2 regions of the Solibacillus sp. FSL K6-4121 genome follow, and region 2 is predicted to be linked to the other one. Evidence: a T-box and tRNA genes for the amino acid it is inferred to sense, from the RefSeq annotation. Region 2 holds a T-box; the other holds one or more tRNA genes.

Region 1 (7,526 bases), 430 kb from region 2:
CTCCGGTACACCGATACATTTCATTTGTAACGGCTTCCACTTTAATCAAACCCACTGGATAAATTCTGTTGAGCAATTCAAGTATTTTTTGTGCCATAAGTGCCATCTCCTGCAGTAATTTTTATTCTATTCCAATTATTAGGACTAATATGTAAATAATAACATAACCAATTTATGATGATAGGTTTTGTTCAATAAAATCCATCATTCGCGCCAATTCATCAGAAAAAGAAAAAACGCCCCAAACCCTCGATTTACAGGGATTTGAAGCGCCTAACTTATTCTATTTTTCTATTCTTTGTCAGCTTGTTCGGCTACTTTATTGATTCTTTCTAACATCGGCGGATGAGAGTAGCGGAACCATTTGACCAGTGTGGACGGGTTTACTTCGCCAAGTCCAGCTTTCGTCAACTGTTGAAATGTCGAAATCGCCGCTTCGGGATTTTCCACGAGTTCCATTGCATATTCATCGGCCCGGACCTCCTGATACCGCGAAACCGCATTTGACAATGGATTTGAGAAGAATAACAGGAAAGATGAAATCAATAAAAACAATGGCAGTGAGCTAATATTACTTAATTTCTTAACTTTTATGATCGATCCATATCGATTAATCATTCGAGGCATTATTTTTGCAATTAACCAAAGCCCTATAAACGTCATGAACAAATAGACAGCGATGTTAATATAAATATCTTTTAACAAGTAATGACCCATCTCATGCGCCATTATAAAGAGAATCTCATCATGCGTTAACCGGTCTAATGTCGTATCCCACAGCACAATTCTAGAATTTTCGCCGATCCCTGTCACATACGCATTTAAAGCATTCGTCTTTTCCGACATATTCACTTCATACACATGGTCTGAAGGAATGTCCGCCTGCTCTGCAAGTGAAAGAATCTTCGTCTCCAATTCCTTATCCTTTAACTGATAAAAATCATTATAGATCGGGTCAATCACGACGGGTTGGATGAACATAAGGAAAATTGAAAATGGAACAGTTAACGCCCAAGTATAGAACCACCATCTCTTCGGACTTTTTTTAATGAGCCAATAGAGAACCGACACCGTAATCACCGACATCCCAAAATCAAGCCAAAAATCAATTACATTATCCCGCATCCAGGAGGAAAAAAACTGAGTACTAATACCATAGCTTTTGCTCACCGTATACTGATAAAAGTCCAGTGGGAAGCGTAGGATGAACAATACTAACGAGAGCAAAAATACATACATGCCTGTTCTAAACAAGGACCATTTAAACTGTACAGAACTCCATTTTTCAAACACCCGTGACATTCCTGTAATCAAAATAGCAAAATAAAGCAGCCATTCCAACGGCCCTGCTACAAAGAACAAGAAATTTCTTATCTTAGATAACTCTTCACTTAATAACAACTCCTGCGTTGTAAGAAAAGTACTTGGATCCGCTGCCGATCCTTGAAGAGCATCTGGTATTCCGCTATTTGGACCATGAAAAATATAAAAATACATCGCGGCTGCATACAGACCAAATGCAACAACAGCCATTAAACCCCATTTTTTCGTCATTTCTTCACACCTCAATTCATTCGTTACCCTATCTTATTATTGAAGTGGAGAAATCATTTCTAAATAGTTTGTCTATCTCCTTTTTAGTCAGTTCTATACGCTCCGAAATCATCATAAATTGAAAAAAATTCACTCAAACTTCTATTTGAGTTTACAAGGAGCCCATAAACATGCAATTTGCTATTCATTATTTAGAAAACAACACACCTGTATTAAGTCAATGTTTAGAGCGTATACCCGAGGTTGATGAAAACCTCAAGATCAAAGGCCGTAAAGGAAAAGTAGTCAATGTTGTTCAACTCGAAGACAATAAATATCAAGTCCATGTAGCCTTGGAAAAGATAGATAAAAAGCAAGCCTTACTAAAAGATGATAAAAAGAAAAAACGTTAATATATAGGAAAAAGCGCGAACAAACGATTGTAAAATTATAACAATTAAAATCTAGTGATGTTAGCTCATCTCATCCTGCCTATCAACCTGCATGCTATTACGATAAAGATGGCTGGGCTTGCAAAAGGTAAGCATCAGTAATAGAAGCATTATACAAAATAGAAGAAACTCTATAATTTTAAATACGCTCAGACGAATCGAGATGAGATTAACCGCCATCTCGTTAAAAAAATCGTCTGAGCGCATTTATTATGTACACTTTAATTCTTTTCTATTTTATTTCACTCTATACAATCATCTTTAGGTCATTCTTTAGCTAATTGAAAAAATAGCAGAATAAAGATAACGGGTTCGGTCGATGGGGAGAAAACCTCAAAAAACAATGTAAATAACAAAACAATTAACATACTTTTTAATAGTAAAGAGGCAATATAGAAGGCAAGCATAAACGCTCAATAGTTTATTCTGAGCGTTTTTTGTCATTTACTGTGCTTGTTTTACTAATGCCTCCGTCGGTTCATGTAGTTTATACATCCTGAGTCATTACTCCCAATACTAAATATTATTTTAAATGATTGTGGGCCCATACATCGTAGTCAACAAATTGTAGCTTTTTCTATTTCATGAATATGCATTATATCTTCTTTATGCAATTCAACGTACTCCCCCGTATATCCAATCAGAATATCTCAAAGCGCTCCATATAAAATATTTAGCATTTTTGGTTCTATTAAATGTTTAGGGCTACGAAGACAATGTTGTGCAACAAAATAAGAAATTTTGTTTGTAGGATCTATAAAAACATGAACTCCTCCTAACCCACCCCAAGAAAAAGAATTGTCAGGTACTAAACGAAATGCCTTGGCCGCATCCATTACTACTGATACACCTAGACCATAACCAACTCCTTCAGCTGGTATCATTTTTTTATAGTCTAAATAACTTTTGCCTTCTAATTGATTTGTTCTCATTAAATTAATGGAATTTACACTAATAATGCGTTCCCCATATTTGCCAACTCCCCCACAGGCCAATGCATCTACAAATAAAATGTAATCTTCAAGAGTAGTAATTAGCCCACCGCCTCCACTCTCATGCCTCAAACCAATTACTCCTACACAATCGCTGCTAATCCTTCTCAACTTTTCTGTTATTGGATTATACTCATATTGTGGAGCAATATTAATTTTCTTTTCTTCTGCAACAGAAAAACCAGTTGTCTTCATCCCTAATGGCTTAAAAATCTTTTCTTCTAAATACGCTCCGAAGCTTTTACCTGTTACAACTTCAATTACCGCAGCTAAAACATCATGACAAAAACTATAATTCCAACCTTCGCCTGGTTCAAATAACAGAGGTTCTTTTGCAAGTGTCTCTACAAACTCTCTTGTATTAAAATCCAACCCTTTCTCTTCAAAAAGTTTTCGAAGTTGCGGCGTATCCCTTTCATAACTTAAGCCCGCTGTCATCGTTAATAAATCAGCTATTCTTATATGCTTTGTTGCAGGTGTAATAATAAATGTTCCACTTTTAACATACATCTCTTTAAATTCAGGTAGATACATATACAAGGGATCAGTCAATAATATTTTCCCTTCTTCAACTAATTGTAATGTCGCAATACATGTGACTATTTTAGTTGCCGAATAGATGTTATACAATGCATTGGGTTGCATAGGAACTTGATTCTCAATATCCGAATAACCAGCATCATATCGAAAAATCTCCTCATGTTCACGATAAATGATGCAATCAATACCAGAAAGCCCTAGTTGCGGTACAGTATCCATAAAATCTTTTAATTTCTGAAATGTATCCATATTTCAATCACCCTTCATCTCATTTTCTAATCTCTTTCCATTAGCTACAAAACTGAAATTTCTAATGTCGACTATTCAATATATGATTTATTATCAAAAAGTAGACAAGCCTTCATTCTATGCTCAGGAATAAATTTCAGTCCTGGATCCACTTTACTACATTGTTCCATTGCCACTGGACATCTCGTATGACATTGTCATTGATTTAACATTCGTTCGTGTCTGAAAAAATGGCACTATGTATTCAGAATAAACTAATTTTAATGGCGGTTGAGACGTTTGGAATTTAGCGATCACTGAGCATGAAGGGATGCGATTATGTAACAGTTGGTATGTACTTTTATCACCTAACTATGCAGATAATAAAAAAGCACAAATCCTTTTAATACCTCCAACAGAATTTTATGGTATAATTTACAAGAACATTGATATAATTGTTTTTTGTATCTTATTAAGGTCTTGTAGCTCAGTTGGGAGAGCACCACCTCGACAAGGTGGGGGTCGCTGGTTCGAGACCAGTCGGGACCATAACGCTGAAAGCCTTTATTTATAAGGGTTTTCGGCTTTTTTTATTCCATAAATAACTCCCGAAAATAAAGCATTTTTATTGTTACGTGAGGGATATGTGACGTAAGAGAACCATTTTCAGCAAACTCCTTGACCGTTTCTTCAGCGTGACTTTGCACTCTACTTGTGAGAAATCAATGAAGTCCGTAATATCAGCAAAAGCGATTTTCTTGTACATAAGAAGAACGTCTAATGCATCCATTTCTGCTTCTGATAATTAGCGTGCCTACAAATCAGTATGTAGTCGGTTGTCCAGACCTAACTATATTGTACGATTGGAGTTTTTTTTATTGTCCATAGCTAAAAGCTTTCCGGAATCCCCTGTACAGCAGAGGGGTTTCAAACCTACAAAAAAGAACCCTTGAAGGCATATAGCCATTCAAGGTTCTCCTGATACATGTTCTAAATATAATTATTTTTCTTCTTCATACGCTAAGGCAATCTCCACTACTTCTTCTGGTGATAAATCCTCTTCATTCCAAAAAATTAAGTCACTAGGGGCTGGATGAGGAACATTGTCTTCTAAAATTTCTATATATCCGCTTACTTCTTCATCAGACAACTTAGGATTACATATTTTATTTACTAGTCCAACTAATTCATCTTTAGATAACTTTTTTCTCATTTTTTCCACCTTCTCTACTTCCATTTCTCCCCAAAATGATAAGCAGGGCCTAAAATATTTTGGTGCATTTCTTAAGTCTTTATCTATATCCTTAGTAACTATTGATTATCTCTTAAAAATATTCACATTATATTATGAATACCACTCATCGTCAGAAAATTTCTCGCCATCTTCAGTAGGCTTTATATTGTATATGTCTATGAACCTTTTTATTTCTGACCTTAACAACACTAAATCCTTACTCTCAATTACAAAGCCCCTATGGTTATTCCAACCCATATCAACCTCTAAATTTATATCCAACTCTCTACACCAATCAATAAAATCATACATAATCATGGTAAAACAAACGTTAAATTTATGAACTGAAACCCAAATACCTATTCTTCCATCTTCAAGATCTTGTTGTCGTAATTTTAAATCTCCATCTAAGAACCATTTAGTATGTTGTTTTTGCTTCTCTTCAAGCATTAATTCGTCTCCTCCTATTCTTTGTATAAACCTGTAAGCACATTCATTGTTAGCCTTGTTCTTAAGCTACCATAAATCACTTCTTCCCACGACCAATAATTTCCCAAAAAATTGTAATGATTCACCAAATACTTTAGCTAACTCATTTTCAACTGATGTCCCTATTTGTGATTAGGCCTTGATTTATATATAGAGTATAAGAGTACCGATTTATCCTTAACATTATAAATTTACGCTTGCTAACCAAAATGCTAAATCCCAAGATGTCATTAAATCTTTGGTTTTACTTCACTCGTTATTATACCAGAATAGTATTGACTACTTTTTTAAATTATATTAATATTATAACAATTTACTAGTGGAAAGGATTTAAACAGAGGAGTTAATCAAAAAATAGAGCTTATTTCTATTCGTAAGTTACTCATCCCTTCGTCGGCTTATTATTTTTAGAAAATTCACAATATAATTAATGTTATACATTTGGAGGTATTTGGGAATGAAACAAACAACAAAACAATACATTATTGATCGGATGTATAAGGGGTCTCAAGGGCTAGCAAACGCCGTTCTTGTCACATTAGGTATTGGCCTTCTGATTGAAACGTTCGGAACTTTTACTGGTTGGGAAGGCTTTACAACTATCGGAAAGGCAGCACAACTTATGCTTGCGCCTGCAATTGGTGCTGGTATCGCTTATCAACTAGGTGGAAATACATTAGTTATTTTCAGTGCGATGGCATCTAGTACGATCGGTGCAAATGCCCTTCATATGAATGCAGATGGAGCCTGGATTCTTACTACAGGGCAACCGATAAGTGCCGTGTTAGCTACCATTATTGCTGTTTGGGTTGGAAAACGCATTGCCGGTAAAACGAAGTTAGATATGCTTGCTATTCCATTTTCATCTATACTTATCGGAGGTGTCTCAGGTGTAGTATTAGCAGCAGTTACTACCCCCCTTTTGGAGCAGTTAAGTAGATTTATCGCAAACTCTGTTTCAGGATCTCCTGTGATAGGTTCCATAGTTATCGCATTAGTCTGGAGTATTTTTCTAATGTCTCCGGCCTCTTCTGCAGCAATTGCTATTGCCTTACAGCTTGACCCAGTTTCGAGTGCCGCTGCACTGATTGGATGTACGGCTCAGTTTGCCGGATTTACGGCGATGTCTTATAAACAAAACGATTTAGGTGCCAATATTGCCCAATCATTTTTAACACCAAAAGTACAATTGCCAAATCTCGTTAAAAACCCCCTTCTTGCTATAGGGCCATTTCTATCTTCCGTTATTTGTGCGCCAATCGCAATATTAATGTTTAACTTTGAAGTTCCTTATACATTAGCTGGACTTGGTCTAAACTCATTTATTGCACCTTTAAATATTCTTGCTAACCAAGGTGTGATGGTTCTATTGATGTATATTGTATTAGGTGTCATTTTACCAGCGGTTATTTCTGTTACTGTTTATCATTTACTAAAAGCAAGAGGACTAGCTAAGACGGGTGATTTACGTATGGAAATTCAATAGTTTTTAGATTTTTGACCAGGTCTTTATAATCTTCTTCACGCGGAATACTTTCAAACAAAATTGACCCCACGTTATTCGTCACAAACTTAAGTAAATACACAATACGAGAGGTGTAATCCTCGTGAAAAACAGAGATGGCGTTGTCTATAGACAACGCCATCTCTGTTGGAGGACGAAATTTTTACTTATTGTCCCAACATCATTACCATATAATATTTTTAACTATCTCTCTACAATTTCTACCGCTACATCGCTAACAAGCGTGTTACTAATCGTACAGCCTCGCTCTATTATTTTTAAGAGCTTAGCTTTATATGCCGTTTCAAAAGTAGAGGGGAATGTAACCTGTACTTCAAATTTCGCAAAGTGATTTTCTACGCCTTCTGCTTTTGAAGCAACTACGTCTATTTCTACTTCGTTTAAATCCGCTTCAACCGCATCACGCTCTAGAACTTTTTGTAATGTAATCGACAAGCATAGAGCCACTGCACCTTCTAATAATTCCTTCGGTGAAAGACCTCCATCTAGATTTGGTCCCATGTTTCCACTTAGTTGGACCCCTGCTTCATTTG
Region 2 (7,526 bases):
ACTAGTTATGAAAAATCAAAAGCAGCATTTACAGAAGCTGTTGACTTAATGCCAGGTGGGGTAAACTCGCCTGTACGTGCGTTTAAATCAGTAAACTTGGATCCGATTTTTATGGAATCGGGCAAAGGCGCGGTAATTAAAGATATTGATGGCAATGAATATATTGACTATGTATTATCATGGGGTCCGTTAATTTTAGGACATGCACATCCTGAAGTAGTATCTGCTATTCAGGACCAAGCTGCGAAAGGTGCATCGTTTGGTGCTCCAACACTTTCTGAAAACAAATTAGCAAAGCTTGTAATGGACCGCCTACCTTCTGTTGAAATGATTCGTTTTGTTTCTTCTGGAACTGAAGCAACGATGTCTGCATTACGTTTGGCACGTGGTTATACAGGACGCGATAAAATTTTGAAATTTGAAGGTTCTTACCACGGTCATGGTGATTCCCTTTTAATAAAAGCCGGTTCAGGTGTAGCAACGCTTGGTTTACCGGATTCTCCTGGTGTACCGGCAGATATTGCGAAAAATACTTTAACAGTTGCATACAACGATTTAGAGTCTGCAAAATTAGTATTTGAAAAATTTGGTTCAGAACTGGCAGCTGTTATTTTAGAGCCTGTTGCAGGAAATATGGGGGTTGTACCACCTCAACCAGGTTTCTTGGAAGGTTTGCGTAAGCTAACTGAGGAAAATGGAACACTTTTGATTTTTGATGAAGTAATGACAGGCTTCCGCGTCGATTACGGTTGTGCACAGGAGTACTATGGTATAACTCCGGATCTTACATGTTTAGGTAAAGTTATCGGTGGTGGTTTACCAGTAGGTGCGTTTGGTGGTAAACGTGAAATAATGGAGAAAATTGCACCGGCAGGTCCGATTTATCAAGCGGGGACATTATCAGGCAACCCACTTGCTATGACGGCTGGCTATGAAACACTATCTCGTTTAAATAAAGAATCGTATGAATATTTCCGTAAACTAGGTGACCAACTAGAAGAAGGTTTCCGCGCAGCAGCAACGAAATATAATATTCCACATACTGTGAATCGTGCAGGTTCAATGATTGGTTTCTTCTTTACAAACGAAGAGGTAATTGATTTTGAAACAGCAAAAAGCTCTGATTTAGAATTGTTTGCGGAATACTTTAAATTAATGGCGGAAGAAGGCATTTTCTTACCACCTTCACAATTTGAAGGATTGTTTATTTCAACAGCGCATACAGAAGAACATATCGCTAAAACAGTGCAAGCATTCCATCATGTATTTGCTAAATTAGCAAGATAATCTTACTTAATAAACTCATAAATCCCCTTTCTATGCATAATGTAAGCGTAGGGAGGGGATTTTTATGCAACAATGGCAAATGAATGAAACGTTTACATTTCCAAAGCAATTAGGGAATATCCAACAAAATTCAAAAATAGTAGTTGAACCGAAATGGCATGAAGAATTTAATGAAGATTCTGTAGTGATAAGAGGTATTTATGTAGTAAAAGGAAATATACAATTTGACCATAAAGCGAGAGAGGAGGAAATAGAGGAAGGCATATATATTGAGCATATCGATATAGAAAAGGATTACGGCTATTTTGAATATGCATTGCCTTTTTCGGTTGATTTCCCAAATGATCAGATTGAAAAGGTTTCTCTGCAAATAAATGAAATAAAACTAGAACCAAATAACGGGTACTGTTCATGTAGCTGGCAAGTTAATTGTAATGTGGAAAGAAAAGTACAAGCAATAGAAGAAGTTAAGAAAATCGATGAGGTAAAGGAAGTAAAGGCGGAGAAGGAAGTGGAAGTAATTCAAGAAATTAAAGAAATTAAAGAAACTGTCGAGCCAATTCCGCATATGGCTACTTCAGACCAACAGGAAGAAGAGGTTGAAAGCCATATTTTATTTCATGAGGAAGTGCAACGACAGGCTCAGCATCTTCCAGCAGAAGAAATTGATTTTTTGGAGCAGTTAGCAGATGCATACAGCCGTGTCCAAATTCAATTAAAAAAATAATAAAAGGGATTGGGACATAAGTAGAAATTTCTTCTTATAAGGGAAAATAATCTTATTAAGAAATTGATACTGTGTGAATTGATTGGAGTGAAGGGGCGACTCCTGGGGGAATAGCGCGACGCCTGAGACTACAGGCTCAGGCCGTGCCCCCGGAAAGCGTCCCCGTAACGGAAATCAATTTTGGCAGAAGCAGAAAACTATCTATTTTTTCTTTGAAAAAATAGATAGTTTTCGTTTTGTCCCAGGCTTTTTTGTTTAAAAAACCAAGCTTAAATAAAATCTGTCAATAATAAGTAGCAAAATAAAATTAGTATGGCTAATAATATGATATCGCCTGTTGTCGGAATGAGTATTGTACGTATTGCCTGGAAAATTGTCAGCGGTAGAATGCAATATCTCATGTAAAATCGGAATTTTCGTAACCATGGAGGTAATAAGAAAGGATTATAATTTTTTCGCAATTTCCAAACTCCTTTTGCATAGTATATGTTTAGAAATTAAAAAAAGTGTTTTCCGATAATGAATATGATACTTGAAATTTCATAAAAAACAGCTTAGAATTATTTTAACTATATATTTGAAGCGTTGAATAGGAAGAGTATGTATGAACATGATGTGCAGAGAGGAAACAGTAGCTGAAAAGTTTCTACATCATACTTACAGAAGGTAGCCTAGGAGCTGACTTAGTGAAATAGCAGTAGCTGAGTTCCGGTTTGACACCGTTATCGAATGAAGTGCCGATTGGGCATAGTAACGCCGCATTGTATGCGAGCGCTTGACATTTAAATCACAGGGTTTAAAGAAAGCGCTTGTCAGACGAGGAACGTAGCCGAGCGAAGACGCGAATTGAACATAGTGTTCATGAGCGACTGAGAGAGGCAAGTGACAAAGTATGCGATCGCTTGACTAAACCCTTCGGAATTAAAGGTGGTACCGCGAATTAACTCCCTCGTCCTTTTTTAGGCGAAGGGAGTTTTTTATTTTATTCAACTTGTATTTGAAAAGGAGAGATTCATCATGACGGAAATTACAATGCCAACAAAGTATGATCCAAAGTCAACAGAAGCCGGCCGCTATGAATGGTGGTTAAACGGTAAGTTTTTTGAAGCAGATCCAACGAGCGATAAAGAGCCGTATTCTATCGTTATTCCACCACCGAACGTAACAGGGAAACTACACCTTGGTCATGCTTGGGATACAACATTACAGGATATTTTAATCCGTATGAAACGTATGCAGGGATATGACGCGCTTTGGTTACCGGGTATGGACCACGCGGGTATTGCGACACAGGCAAAAGTCGAAGAAAAACTACGCGGTGAAGGCATTTCACGATATGATTTAGGCCGCGAGAAATTCCTGGAAAAGACGTGGGAATGGAAGGAAGAATACGCTTCACATATTCGTGAGCAATGGGCAAAACTTGGTTTAGGTCTTGACTACTCAAAAGAGCGCTTCACATTAGATGAAGGCTTATCAGAAGCAGTTAAAGAAGTATTCGTTAAGCTGTATGAAAAAGGTTACATTTACCGCGGTGAACGTATTATTAACTGGGATCCAGCTGCAAAAACTGCACTTTCTGATATTGAAGTAATTCATAAAGAAGTAGAAGGCGCATTTTATCATATGGAATACCCATTGGCAGATGGCTCTGGAAAATTACGTGTAGCAACTACACGTCCAGAAACAATGCTAGGTGACTCAGGTGTAGCTGTACATCCAAACGATGAACGTTATGCACACTTAGTAGGGAAAACGGTTATCCTTCCAATCGTAGGTCGCGAAATTCCAATCGTTGCGGATGATTACGTAGATATGGAATTTGGAACAGGTGTCGTAAAAATGACGCCAGCACATGACCCGAACGATTTTGAAGTAGGAAATCGCCATAATTTAGAACGTATTTTAGTAATGAACGAAGATGGTACAATGAATGATTTAGCTGGTAAATATGCTGGCATGGATCGTTTCGAGTGCCGTAAGCAGATTGTAGCCGATTTACAAGAGGCAGGCGTATTAATTGAAATTGAACCGCATACACACCAAGTAGGACACTCTGAGCGTACAAATGCAGTAGTAGAGCCATACCTTTCAAAACAATGGTTCGTAAAAATGGCACCACTTGCAGAAGAAGCATTAAAAATGCAAGAGGATGAAAATGAAAAAGTAAACTTCGTGCCAAACCGTTTCGAAAACACATATAACCGTTGGATGGAAAATATCCATGATTGGTGTATTTCCCGTCAATTATGGTGGGGGCACCAAATTCCAGCTTGGTACAATAATGAAACAGGCGAAATTTATGTTGGTAAGGAAGCACCAGCCGACAAAGAAAACTGGACACAAGATGAAGACGTATTGGATACGTGGTTCTCAAGTGCTTTATGGCCGTTTTCTACAATGGATTGGCCAAATGAAGAAGCAGATTTATACAAACGTTACTATCCAACAAACACACTAGTGACTGGTTATGATATCATCTTCTTCTGGGTAAGCCGTATGATTTTCCAAGGTAAAGAATTTACTGGTAAACGCCCATTCCAAGATGTGTTGATTCACGGTTTAGTACGTGATGCAGAAGGTCGTAAAATGTCCAAGTCACTAGGAAATGGCGTTGACCCAATGGATGTAATCGGTCAATATGGCGCGGACTCACTACGTTACTTCTTGGCAACAGGTTCTTCTCCTGGTCAGGATTTACGTTACTCTACAGAAAAAGTAGAATCTACATGGAACTTTGTAAACAAAATTTGGAATGCCTCTCGTTTTGCGTTAATGAACATGGAAGGTTTAACATATGAGCAAATTGATTTAACAGGTGACCTTTCAACAGCGGATAAATGGATTCTTTCACGCTTGAATGAAACAATCGACCGTGTAACAACTTTATCTGATAAATATGAGTTCGGTGAAGTAGGACGTGAGCTATACAACTTCATTTGGGATGATTTCTGTTCATGGTATATCGAAATGGCGAAATTACCATTATACGGTGAAGATGAAGCAGCGAAATTAACAACACGTTCAGTACTTGCCTATGTTTTAGACAATACAATGCGTTTACTGCACCCTTTCATGCCATTTGTAACAGAAGAAATTTGGCAGCACTTGCCACATGAAGGGGAGTCTATTACAGTAGCTGCATGGCCGACTGTAAACCCAGCATTCAACTTTACGGCAGAAGCAGGCGATATGCAGCTGTTAATGGATATTATCCGTTCAGTACGTAACATTCGTGCAGAAGTAAATACACCGATGAGCAAAAAAGTAGCGATGACGATATCGGCAAAAGATGCTGGTATTGCAGCAGTTCTTGAAGCGAACAAAGGTTACATCGAAAAATTCTGTAACCCTGATGGCTTAACAATCGGTACAGAGCTTGAAGCACCAGCACAAGCAATGTCGGCAGTTGTATCAGGCGCAGAAATCTTCATGCCGCTTGCAGGTTTAATCAATATTGATGAAGAAATTGCACGTCTTGAAAAAGAGCTTGAAAAGTGGGCAAAAGAAGTGAAATTAGTTTCTGGTAAATTATCTAATGAACGCTTTGTATCAAAGGCACCAGAAGCATTAGTAGCAACTGAACGTGAAAAGTTAGCCGACTATGAAGCGAAATATGCAACGGTTGAAAAACGTATTGCAGAATTAAAAAACATGTAATTTATACGAAAGGGGTGCCGGAATTCGGTGCCTCTTTCTTTTTATTTCGCTATAATATAATTGATTACATATTAGCCTTACTAGGGAGAGAAATTAAATGTTTCAATCGATTGAGCAGTGTACAAATTTTATTTTTCAATTAAAAGCAAGCCAATACAAAGGAGAACCTTTACAGTCAGCCAAAATGATTTTAAATGCACTTGGCAATCCGGAGAAAAAAAATAAATTTATTCATTTTGCAGGTTCGAATGGAAAGGGTTCTACTTTAAATGCGACACGTGAAATTTTAATGGCGCATGGTTTAACGGTAGGTGCTTTTATCTCTCCTCATTTAGAACGAGCAAATGAACGGGTGACTATAAATAAAAACCAAATCTCTGATGAAGATTTTCTAAATATCGCGAATCAGCTGAGTGAAGTAATTAAAGAAAAATTGGATGGCAAGTTTCCGAGCTTCTTTGAGTTTATGACACTCCTTGCCCTGCAATATTTTACAGAACAACAGGTAGATGTCGTTTTGCTTGAAACAGGAATCGGAGGGCGTTTGGATTCGACCAATGTTGTCATACCGGAAGTAAGCGTCATTACAACAATTTCATTAGAGCATACAGATATGCTTGGTGAAAGTTATGGGGAAATTGCAGCAGAAAAAGCCGGGATTATAAAAACAATGAAACCTGTAGTTGTAGGAGTGAAAAATAAAGAAGCATTATCGGTGATTAAAGAAACGGCGATTCAATTACATGCACCAATCTATATGATAAATGAGCAATTTTATATTGAAAACAATAAAAACTCGAATTTCGACTATGTATCAGATATAAATATCAGCAATATAACAATGGCTATGATCGGTGAGCATCAAAAGGAAAATGCCGCACTGGCAATTACTGCAGTGAAATTGTTCTTGCCATCTGTTGATGAAAAAAAAGTAAAACAAGCACTTCATGAGGCAAAATGGGATGGCCGATTTGAAAGGGTGACCGGCAATGTCATATTAGACGGTGCACATAATTCTGAAGGCACCATGGCATTAGTCGAAACAATAAAAGAATTTGCCCCACATCATAAAGTAAAGTTTATTTACGCAGCATTACAAGATAAAGACCATGCTGTCAGTATTGAATTAATGGATAAATTCGCTGCTGAGATGCATTTTACTCAGATAAATTTACCGCGCGCTGCAACAGCGAATCAGCTTTTCGAACAAAGTAACCATGCTAAGAAGTTTATGAATTCGAATTGGCAACAGTTGATTGAAACAGAAAAGGCAAAACTGGCGGAGAATGAACTGCTTGTTATTACGGGCTCGTTATATTTCATCGCTGAAGTACGAAGTCTATTTGTAAAGAAAGGGTGGATTTCATGATTCCGTTATTAAACCTTTATAAAGAGCGGTGGCAAGTGGAAAGTGAACAAATAATTAAGCCGGGATTAGCGGCAATTGAATCGGCTCTAACTATATTGGGACATCCTGAAAAGCAATTAAATGTCGTACATTTTGCCGGTACAAATGGAAAGGGCTCTACATTGTCGTTTGTAGAAGGAATAGCACGGGCTCACGGACTGTCGGTAGGTAAGTTTATGTCACCTTGCGTTGTAGATGTGCATGATCAAATACAAATCGATGGGAAGCCTATTTCTACAGATCAGATGGATCGGATGTTTCAGCACTTGGCTGAGGCGGGGCTAAGCGGGAAATTAACGGATTTTGAATTATTGACGGTCGTGGCCTTTCTTTATTTTGCCGATCAAAAGCCCGATTTAGTTTTAATCGAGGCAGGAATGGGTGGAAGAGAAGACAGCACGAACGTAGTTTTACCTATTGTTTCGGTTGTTCCGAGTATTGCAT

Evidence for each region. The T-box of region 2 lies ahead of MHH95_RS16850 (valine--tRNA ligase). A T-box ahead of a tRNA ligase gene usually reads a tRNA of that ligase, here a tRNA-Val.
Region 1: it encodes a tRNA-Val, which carries the amino acid that the T-box ahead of MHH95_RS16850 (valine--tRNA ligase) is inferred to sense. The anticodon was not compared.

The regions. Positions count from the first base shown of each region.
Region 1 covers NZ_JBBOCS010000002.1:986,870-994,395, forward strand. Annotated here, with positions in the region: gene MHH95_RS14450 (phosphotransferase enzyme family protein) at 1-106, opposite strand, end outside; gene MHH95_RS14455 (M48 family metallopeptidase) at 292-1,554, opposite strand; gene MHH95_RS14460 (hypothetical protein) at 1,725-1,946, shown strand; gene MHH95_RS14465 (serine hydrolase domain-containing protein) at 2,636-3,766, opposite strand; tRNA gene MHH95_RS14470 (tRNA-Val) at 4,222-4,294, shown strand; gene MHH95_RS14475 (bacteriocin immunity protein) at 4,746-4,958, opposite strand; gene MHH95_RS14480 (hypothetical protein) at 5,091-5,429, opposite strand; gene MHH95_RS14485 (PTS transporter subunit IIC) at 5,926-6,954, shown strand; gene MHH95_RS14490 (OsmC family protein) at 7,177-7,526, opposite strand, start outside.
Region 2 covers NZ_JBBOCS010000002.1:1,419,743-1,427,268, reverse strand. Annotated here, with positions in the region: gene hemL (glutamate-1-semialdehyde 2,1-aminomutase) at 1-1,287, shown strand, start outside; gene MHH95_RS16860 (alanine racemase) at 1,352-2,014, shown strand; T-box leader at 2,591-2,974, shown strand; gene MHH95_RS16850 (valine--tRNA ligase) at 3,032-5,674, shown strand; gene MHH95_RS16845 (bifunctional folylpolyglutamate synthase/dihydrofolate synthase) at 5,772-7,043, shown strand; gene MHH95_RS16840 (bifunctional folylpolyglutamate synthase/dihydrofolate synthase) at 7,040-7,526, shown strand, end outside.